DNA from 2 places in the Caldifermentibacillus hisashii genome. Region 2 is predicted to be linked to the other one. Evidence: riboswitches for the same ligand, from Rfam matches in the RefSeq annotation. Region 2 holds a riboswitch; the other holds the start of a gene.
The links. Region 2 has a riboswitch for FMN ahead of ribD (bifunctional diaminohydroxyphosphoribosylaminopyrimidine deaminase/5-amino-6-(5-phosphoribosylamino)uracil reductase RibD). Riboswitches for the same ligand answer to the same signal wherever they lie in the genome.
Positions count from the first base shown of each region.

Region 1: linked by a shared signal. The riboswitch ahead of NSQ14_RS10710 (ECF transporter S component) and the one ahead of ribD (bifunctional diaminohydroxyphosphoribosylaminopyrimidine deaminase/5-amino-6-(5-phosphoribosylamino)uracil reductase RibD) in region 2 are both predicted to bind FMN.

Region 1 is NZ_CP155467.1:2,250,582-2,255,387, reverse strand. It holds gene NSQ14_RS10720 (ATP-binding protein) at 1-961, shown strand, start outside; gene NSQ14_RS10715 (peptidoglycan DD-metalloendopeptidase family protein) at 1,631-2,332, shown strand; FMN riboswitch at 2,461-2,596, shown strand; gene NSQ14_RS10710 (ECF transporter S component) at 2,754-3,323, shown strand; gene NSQ14_RS10705 (ferredoxin) at 3,379-3,627, opposite strand; gene NSQ14_RS10700 (helix-turn-helix domain-containing protein) at 3,841-4,806, shown strand, end outside.
Region 2 is NZ_CP155467.1:2,764,267-2,769,072, reverse strand. It holds partial or broken gene yiaA (inner membrane protein YiaA) at 1-192, shown strand, start outside; gene NSQ14_RS13440 (DUF3221 domain-containing protein) at 431-754, opposite strand; gene NSQ14_RS13435 (hypothetical protein) at 1,269-1,724, opposite strand; gene NSQ14_RS13430 (helix-turn-helix transcriptional regulator) at 1,724-1,921, opposite strand; FMN riboswitch at 2,499-2,647, shown strand; gene ribD (bifunctional diaminohydroxyphosphoribosylaminopyrimidine deaminase/5-amino-6-(5-phosphoribosylamino)uracil reductase RibD) at 2,775-3,893, shown strand; gene ribE (riboflavin synthase) at 3,874-4,524, shown strand; gene NSQ14_RS13415 (bifunctional 3,4-dihydroxy-2-butanone-4-phosphate synthase/GTP cyclohydrolase II) at 4,574-4,806, shown strand, end outside.

The DNA.
Region 1 (4,806 bases), 510 kb from region 2:
TAATAAAGCAGGGGAAATCATCGTTACGAATCCGCCGGCACAACAATTTATTAAAGCATGGGAAAAAGAACAAGAAATTAATAATGATACTTCCAAAATACCGCAAAAATTAATCAACCTGATTAACGATGCGGTTGCGAATGAAACAGAACAAACAGGAGAAATTTCTTTTCAAGGGAAATATTGGACAGTTATTGTTACGCCTCAATTTGATGAACAATCGATTCGTGGTGCAGTTGCAGTATTGCGTGATATGACTGAAGAAAGAAAACTGGATAAACTCAGGAAAGATTTTATTGCAAATGTCTCTCATGAATTAAGAACCCCTATTGCCATGTTGCAAGGGTACAGTGAGGCGCTGATGGATGATATTGCCGCCAGTGAACAAGAGCGAAAAGAAATTACCACGGTTATTAATGAGGAATCTCAGCGTATGGGGCGGCTAGTTAATGAGTTGCTCGACTTGGCGAGGTTAGAATCGGGTCAAATGCGCCTGTACAAAGAAAATGTTGAAATAAAACCATTCATTGAGCGAATCTCTAAAAAGTTTATGGGGGTTGCAAAGGTTAGTAATGTCCGATTAGAAATACAAGTAGAAACAATGAAAAAAGTTTATACGTTTGATCCGGATCGTATCGAGCAAGTACTGACGAATTTAGTGGATAATGCAATTCGCCATACACATGAAGACGGTCTGGTCCGAATCATTGTAAAAGATAGTGAAAAAGGGCTGCAAGTTGAAGTGTCCGATAATGGGTCCGGCATTCCTGAAGAAGATCTTCCGTTTGTCTTTGAACGATTTTATAAAGCCGATAAAGCGAGAACGAGAGGCAGATCCGGAACCGGTCTTGGGCTGGCCATTGTTAAAAACATTATTGATGCCCATCAAGGAACGATTTATGTAAAAAGTAAAATCGGCCAAGGTACGACATTTGTTTTCGTTTTACCACAAGAAAATTAAAGAAAGTTGTAAATATTTGCCGATAAATCTTGTTTCATACGGAACATAGAAAAGCGGCGGCGGCCAGTTAGCAGCCAGTTTTTATGCATTACACTCAAATACAAGGGCTTTCCCATCATAAAAGTAGTTAGAATGTATGGGAGCCCTTTTTTTATACGTTTTGGGTATAAATTTCCGGGAAGTTTCACTTTATTACCTTAACGGGAAGTAAGACCCCCACCTCAAAGGTCGTCGGTCTGCTTTTCGTCATTTTTTTCGCTGGAAAATTATTTAATCCAGATTATCTAGATGACTAGGCAAATTCAAAGATGGAGATGGCAACCGAAAAAGCCGGGTCATTAGGTCGTGAAGGATCGTCGAAAAATAATCCGAAAAAACGTTTTTCACCGTTTCAAGACCGTGATGCTTTCTGTTGATGGCACGCCTGATGTTCCTGTTGCGCCAAATTTAATTGATTTACATGCAGTGACACCATAAATGAGTTGCCATATTAATCATTGTTAAATGATTCAAAAACAATTTTTTCCATCGACATTCACATTTTTTTCATTTTTTCCGAATAAACTTAGGTGAAATAATCATAATAATGTAATGTGGTTTTATTGTCATTTTTTGGACAAGCACTATTTGAAAATGTTCGAAAGTATGACTAACTTTAGGAGGAAAATAATGGTTGAATATATAAAAAGACTGCTGCTTGGCATAATTATGATGGTAATTATCACCATTCTTATTATCGGAAGTAAGCAATCAATCGCAAGGGCTGAGGGGATGGAACTGTCATGGATTTGGCCTGCAGACGGTGTTATTACCGATGTATTTGGCACAAGGAATGGTCAACATAAAGGAATTGATATTGCCGATGTAACAGGGACTCCGGTATTATCTGTCGATGTCGGTCGTGTAAGTAAATCATATTATTCTGATACATATGGTCATGTTGTGTTTATTAAACATGAAACAGGTTATGAAACGGTCTATGCTCATTTGTCTAAAAGAGAAGTTCAAGAAGGACAAATGGTTGCTAAAGGGCAGAAGATCGGATTGATGGGCAGTACCGGTGAATCATCCGGCCCCCATTTGCATTTTGAAATACATCAAAATGAATGGACAGAAACGAAAGAGAACTCCATAGACCCGACAAAAATTTTCGGGATCGGGGAAATCGGCCAGCATGTTAGTGCCGGTTTAATGCCTACCAAAGCTGTAGAAGTGGGTAAAACGCTATCCGATAAGTACACAGTTAAATCCGGTGATACGCTTTGGGGAATTGCCAATAAGTACGAAACAACAGTTCATGATATAAAACAATTAAATGATTTACAGAGTGAAATCATTGTACCCGGCCAACAATTAGTGGTGGAACAGTAGAAAAGTTTGCCCGGCCATTCGGAGGTTTTAGATCCATTCCATTTTATCTTTTTACTAAAAATGCGCAGGATGTAGGTTTTTCTACTTTACAATTTTGTTTTTATATAGTATATTAAATAAAAAATATGGTTCATCTTCGGGGCTGGGTGAAATTCCCGACCGGCGGTAATAAGGTGTATCCTTTAAGCCCGCGAGTCTAATTTTTAGACAGGATTTGGTGAGATTCCAAAGCCGACAGTATAGTCTGGATGGGAGAAGATGGAGGTTTCGGTTTGTTCTGTTTTCATTTCAGGACGTTTATTTAACCTGCCATTAAACAATCTCCCCGAGGAATTTTTCTCGGGGTTTTATTGTGAGGAAGAAATCGAAACCAATTCTTCTTCTTTCTTTTGTGATGAATCACAAAAAAGGAGAGGTAGAAATGAAAAAATTTAATGTCAAAGCTTTTGTAATCATTGGAATGCTTAGTGGAGTCGCGTATGTTTTAATGCTCCTGAACTTTCCGCTCCCGGGTTTCCCAACGTGGTTAAAAATTGATTTTAGTGATATTCCTGCGTTGATAGGGGCCATGATTATGGGACCGGCAGCAGGAATACTAATCGAGTTAATTAAAAATTTATTGGACTTAATTTCAACCGGCAGTGAAACAGGTGTCCCGGTTGGTCATATTGCCAATTTTGTTACCGGAATCTGTTTTATTTTGCCAACGTATTTTGTTTATCTAAAAATTAAAACGACAAAAGGCTTAACCATTGCTTTAGCAACTGCCAGTGTGATTACGGCACTTGTGATGAGTGTACTGAATTATTTTGTATTTATCCCGATGTATGGCTACTTTTTAAATTTCCACTTGCCGAATGAAGTAGTTGTTCAAGCGATTTTGCCGTTTAATTTACTAAAAGGAATATTAATATCCGCTGTTTTCTTTGGATTATATATCAGGATGCAAAGTTGGATTCAAAAACAACAGTCTGCATTTAATCAGGTATAGATATTAAACATTAGCATAAAAGGACCGATACGAATAGTATCGGTCTTTTTATACATTACTCAAATTTGTCCGGGTCCCCATCAAAAGGTTCATCACTGACACGAATGGAATCAGTCGGACAGCCTTCGAAAGCATCCATCATATCGTCTTCTAATATTTCAGGTACTTCACTCGTACCGGTATTATCGTCAAGTATTACATATGCAATACCTTCATCATCATAATCATAAATATCTGGAGCAGCAGCACCACAGGCACCACATGCGATACATGTTTCTTTATCAACGATTGTATATTTGCCCATTCCATTATAGCCTCCTTTATTTATTCGTCTCTCTTTACATGAACGAAAGGAAGACATCTTTCATTGTAAAACTCGGGCAAAGACTTTTCAATAGATTTGTAGCTGGAAATGATCCAACCATGTTGATTATTGACAATTAGTTGAAAATCTACCTGGAGAAAAGAAAACCATTCCTTCCAACGAATTCATGGTAAAATAAAGATGGTGATACCTGTGAACTACTTTTATGCGTTAATTTTGTACTGTATATACCAATTTAAAGGTGAGCGATCAATTAAAGCTGTCCAATATTTGTTAACCGGAAAAAAATCGACACAAACATTACAAGATGCAGTTTGGTATTCATTACAACATCTTTACTCAGTATACCCGGAAATGGACGCTGATGCTTTTATTGATACAGTGAAAAAATTAGAAAAAACCGGGTCAATAGTTATTTCCAATAAAACAGTCACGCTGACTGATTCAGGTAAAAAAGCACTTTCCGAGTTGATGTCGGGATCTCCGGTACCGGAACACTTAAATGGTTGGCAATTTCACCAAATTGAACAACTTTTTTGGCAAAGGCTAACCTTACTCGTTCAAATACTTACTAATTGGGCCTATAGTGAAACGAAATTTATTCCGGTTGTTAGAGACTATCCGATCCAAAACTGGGTGAAACGTTGGCTTGGAGAGAAGCGGCAAATTTATAACAAAAAACAATTATCACTACGTTTATATCATGAACTTTTTACAATTTTTGAAATTTGTGAACAGAACCGAGAAAATCCTGATTATATCGTAGCGAGATTTACCGGCTATCAAAAACCGGGCTACACCTCAACGCAAATTGCCAAACAAGCTGCTGTAGACGAGACATATTACCTATTAGCATTTCGCAGCTGCCTTCATTTTATGATCAAAACCATTTGGCATGAAAGAGGTGAATTTCCAATCCTTTCTTCATTGCTCGCTGATCGAAAGTCACCGTGGACTTTAACCAGTTCAAGTTGGGAAACATATAAATTTTTAAAATATGGAAAGAACGTTGAGGAAATCGCAAAATTTCGTAAACTAAAGAAAAGTACCATTGAAGACCATATCATTGAAATTGCTTTACTGGATCCGACATTTTCAATTGAAACTTATGTAAAACCAGAAACACAAAAACGAATAACCGAAGCGGTAAACCTTTTA
Region 2 (4,806 bases):
ATTTATTGCGGGATTAGCTGGTTTGCAATGATTGTAGCTATTTCTTTAATGGCAATTGGTTTATATAATGCAGGAAGTATTACTTTAAGTGAAAAGGGTTTTTACGGAATGGCATTTATATTAAGTTTATTTGCTGCGATAACGGTTCAGAAGAATGTTCGAGATACACAGAAAGCAAGAGAAAGAGAATAATTTCATCGTTGACCTTAGCCCTAAATCTGGAAAAATTTGGAACTAAAGCAACGAAAAGGCCTTACAATATTAACCTAGACGAATGTGGTGTGATTTGATTCAAGCGATTGCGAGCTCACACTAAATTTTAGGTTCTGCAATTTTTGCAAAAAGGGAAACTTTGGTTTATGAGTTTCCCGTTTTTTCTTTTGTTGTGACTGCGTTGATTATGCACATAGGGTCTTTTTCTAAAGAATAATCATTCAACTTTTTCAATAAACACCACATTGATTTGAAGTGGGTCAGATTCACGCACTTCTCCGTCATACCCGACTTTAACTTTATCCCCGACATGAAAAGTGGTTTCACTATTCTTTGAAAGATCCACATGTACTCTGCTTCCGGATTTAGTGATTTCCCCTTCGTCAATATGAACAAGAGCAGTTTGATCATATATTTCAGTAATAGTTCCTGTAAATGTGGATGTAACGTCACTCGTTATTGGTTTATTGTCAGTATTATTACATGCAATGAGCAGAATGATTAAAAAGCTTGAAAATAAAATCCAAATTTTCCTGATCAAAATACATCCCCCCTCCATCTCGGAATTTTTATTACTTACGTTTCATACCTTAGAAAATCAATAAAATTGACGAAACCCGTTCTTGTCACCATTTTAAGGCAAAAATTCAATTTTTGACCACAGACTTATTCTCGTCGGAAATTTTAAGCGAGCAACCCCCTTTTTTGTACGTTAAGAAAGTATAAATTTCCAGCAAAGAAGCGAATTCGACGTAGTTGGAAATTTTAAGAATTAAGTATAAGTGCATAAGGAAAGCTTCACTGGAATACATCGCAGCCGAAAAAATTTTATATTTTTTCGGTGAACTAGAAAAGCTTCGGTAGCATTACCTCGCAAGCGAAAATGTATTTTCGCTGACTACGGCTTTGCTTTCGCCTAAAGGCTCGGCAATCGCCGAGTTTTCTTTATTTATGAAACGTCAACGCTTCTTTCGGATGCAAAACTCAAGATTATTTAACAATTTTTCCTTTACCTGTTCATCTTTTATTAGTCCAATACGTTAGTATATTGGGATTTATAATAGTTCCTTGTTTTTCTTATAGGAACGCTTTAAAGAGATATAACTAGATAAAAACCATATTACACTAACACCTATTAATAAACTCAAAATTTCAAACCATTCGTCGAGATTCTTGGGGGAGTTAGTGAAAATCAAATAGCATATCATAAAAATAACCACAAACCCAATCGTTCTAATGAATATAACTCTTAACTCTTTTCTGTAAGCACTCTCCGTTGTGATGTCTGCATATTCAATACCTGATACTATATATCTTCCTGACACATAAAAGAGAAAGATGGCAATGGCTGCCAATAAGACAGTTTCTACGTCTAGATTAAAATACTTGTTGCAGATAATCATAACAATAAGGGATAAGAAAAGAATTATTGCGCCCTCCGAGAAAAAATATAACATCTTTTTTTCCTTATATTCATCATTTGGTAATAAGAAGGATATCCAAGATTTCATTAAGTATCGACCTCCCAAAATAATTCATCTAAAGTTTTATTGAGTTCCTTGGCTATTGCAATACACAATTTTAGACTAGGATTATATTCGCCCTTTTCAATAAGACCAATAGTTTGTCTAGTTACACCAATTTTTTTTGCTAATTGTTCTTGGGTTATAGAGGCTTTAATCCTTGCTATTTTCACATTATTCTTCATTTCCCACCCTACTCAATGTTAAATATAGTTTGCATATGCAAACTATATATTACATTGGATACAGAAAGAAGTCAAATTATTTTCAAACATGGATTCAGATAGTAAATCTATCTGAGAAAATGTAAAAGGGGGGTATTTCCAAGTTCTACATACGAAAGTCAGAATATCTATATCGATCAAAATATTTCCATCTGATAAGCCAAAAAAAAAACAGTTTAATTAGGCTCATAGTAGCCGGAATGAAAAAAGATGAACAAAAAATAAGAAAAAAAGTAACATATAACATATCTTACTAGGGGCAATACAATAACACTTTGTCGTTTATTTCATTCACTTAGATGAGTGCTGACGATTTTAAAAATTGGACCCCATTCTTCCTTAAACTGGCACGATTCCGGTGATGCGTAGTTCTACAAAAAAATATCATATATTTTCGGTTAAGGTCTATTCGTTTAAAGGCCGTTGTTTCTTAACTTTTCGTCAAGGGAATTGTTACCTGCAGGGACTCCATATTTTCAATAAAGTGTAACCCTTGAATAATTGGTTTGGTTATGTTATTATTTCTTCAATTCAATAGGATTTCCTTCGGGGTCGGGTGTAATTCCCAACCGACGGTGATGAGGCATGCCTCTTAGCCCGTGACCCGGATTCATAGATCATATGAAAACGGTGGATTTGGTGAAATTCCAAAGCCGACAGTAAAAGTCTGGATGGGAGAAGGAAAAACAAATTGTTCAAAAATGCTGCTTTTTGACGTTTATTTGTTAATGCTTTTTTTCTCCCTTGCCAAAATAGGTAAGGGAGATTTGTTTGTTTGGAGAGATTATTATGAAAGGGGGAGCATTTTTTTAAAATGAATGATTATGAATATATGAACCTTGCTCTTTCGCTAGCATGCGCTACTTTAGGTCAAACCAGTCCAAATCCGAGTGTTGGTGCAGTGTTAGTGAAGGATGGCCAGTTGGTGGGGACGGGTGTACATTTGAAAGCTGGGACTCCTCATGCAGAAGTTCATGCAATCAATGAAGCTGGGATCTCTGCTGAGGGAGCCATTATGTATGTTACACTTGAGCCGTGTAGCCACCAAGGAAAAACACCTCCATGTACTGACCTTATTATAAAAACTGGTATTCGAAAGATCTTTGTAGCAACTCTAGATCCAAATCCCCTTGTTGCAGGCAAAGGTGTTGAAAAGTTAACCAGGGCAGGCATTGAGGTAGAGGTCGGGTTATGCAAAGAAGAAGCGAAACAGCTCAATGAAAAGTTTTTTCATTTTATCCAAACAAACACTCCATTCGTAACAATTAAAGCAGGCATTTCATTAGACGGAAAAATAGCAGCAAAATCTGGAGATAGTAAATGGATTACTTCTCCTGAGTCACGACAAGATGGACATCATCTTCGTCATGAACATGATGGAATATTAGTAGGAATTAACACCATCTTACAAGATAACCCTCTTTTAACCACCAGAAGACCCCGAGGTGGAATAAATCCCATTCGAATTGTATTAGACACGAAATTAAAAATTCCAACGTCGGCAAATGTCGTGCAAGATCGCTCTGCGAGAACCATCATTTTTACAGGAAATCAGATTGATTTAGAAAAGAAGAAAGAACTTGAGAGGTTTGGTGTAACTATTATTTCCCAAGATAGACCTATTCTATCACTGCAGCAAGTACTGAAGACGTTAGGAGAGCAGAAGATGATGTCCGTTCTTGTAGAAGGCGGATCAGAAATTCATGCTTCTTTCATCAAGGAAAACGCTTTTCAACAAATCATTACATATGTTGCTCCAAAAATTATTGGCGGAAGAGATGCTTTTCCTTTTGTCGGTGGGGTTGGTTCGGAGCTTGTGAAGTTAGGAAAACACCTCCACTTTACAGAGATTAAACAGCTCGGTCCAGATATCAAAATTACAGCCAAACCTCTTAATCAGGAGGAGACTGGAAATGTTTACCGGAATCATTGAAGAATTAGGGACCATTCAAAGGGTAAAGTCCCGAGGAAACACACTTGTCCTGAATATTCAGGCAAAGAAGGTCTTAGAAGATCTAAAGCTTGGAGATAGTATCTCAGTTAATGGTGTTTGTTTAACCGTAACGGAGCTTACCCATGATTCATTTTTCCTGGATGTTATGCCTGAAACCTTTCACAGCACTTCTTTATCTAACCTGCAACAAGGTTCACTAGTTAATCTAGAAAGGGCCATGAGTTCCAATGGACGTTTTGGAGGTCACTTTGTTATGGGCCATGTTGACACAGTTGGACAAATTGTCAAAAGAGAACGAAAAGAAAATGCTGTATATTTTGACATTCAGTTTCCTTATGAATACAGCCATCTACCTCTTTATAAAGGCTCTATTGCACTTGATGGCACTTCCTTAACTATATTTGGGACATCCAATAATCAATTGACCGTGTCCATTATCCCTCATACCGCAAAGGAAAGTGTCCTGGGTACGAAAAAGGTTGGGGATAAGGTGAACATCGAATTCGATTTGATCGGCAAGTATGTATATTCCTTTATGGAAAGGAAAGACCCACACAATTATAAAGATAAGATTTCAATTGATTTTCTAAAAGAAAACGGATTTATGTAAATAGGTGGAAATCTTCTATTTGAAACAATTGGGAAGGAGTAATCGAGTGATGTTCCATAAAATCGAGGATGGATTAAAAGATTTAAAGGCAGGAAAGGTGATTATTGTTTGTGATGATGAGGATCGTGAAAACGAAGGAGATTTTGTGGGGTTGGGTGAGTTTGCGACGCCGGAAATGATTAACTTTATGGCCAAAGAGGGAAGAGGACTCATTTGTGCACCCATTTCTGAGGCAATAGCTGAAAAACTTGAATTAAAACCAATGGTCGAGGTCAACACAGA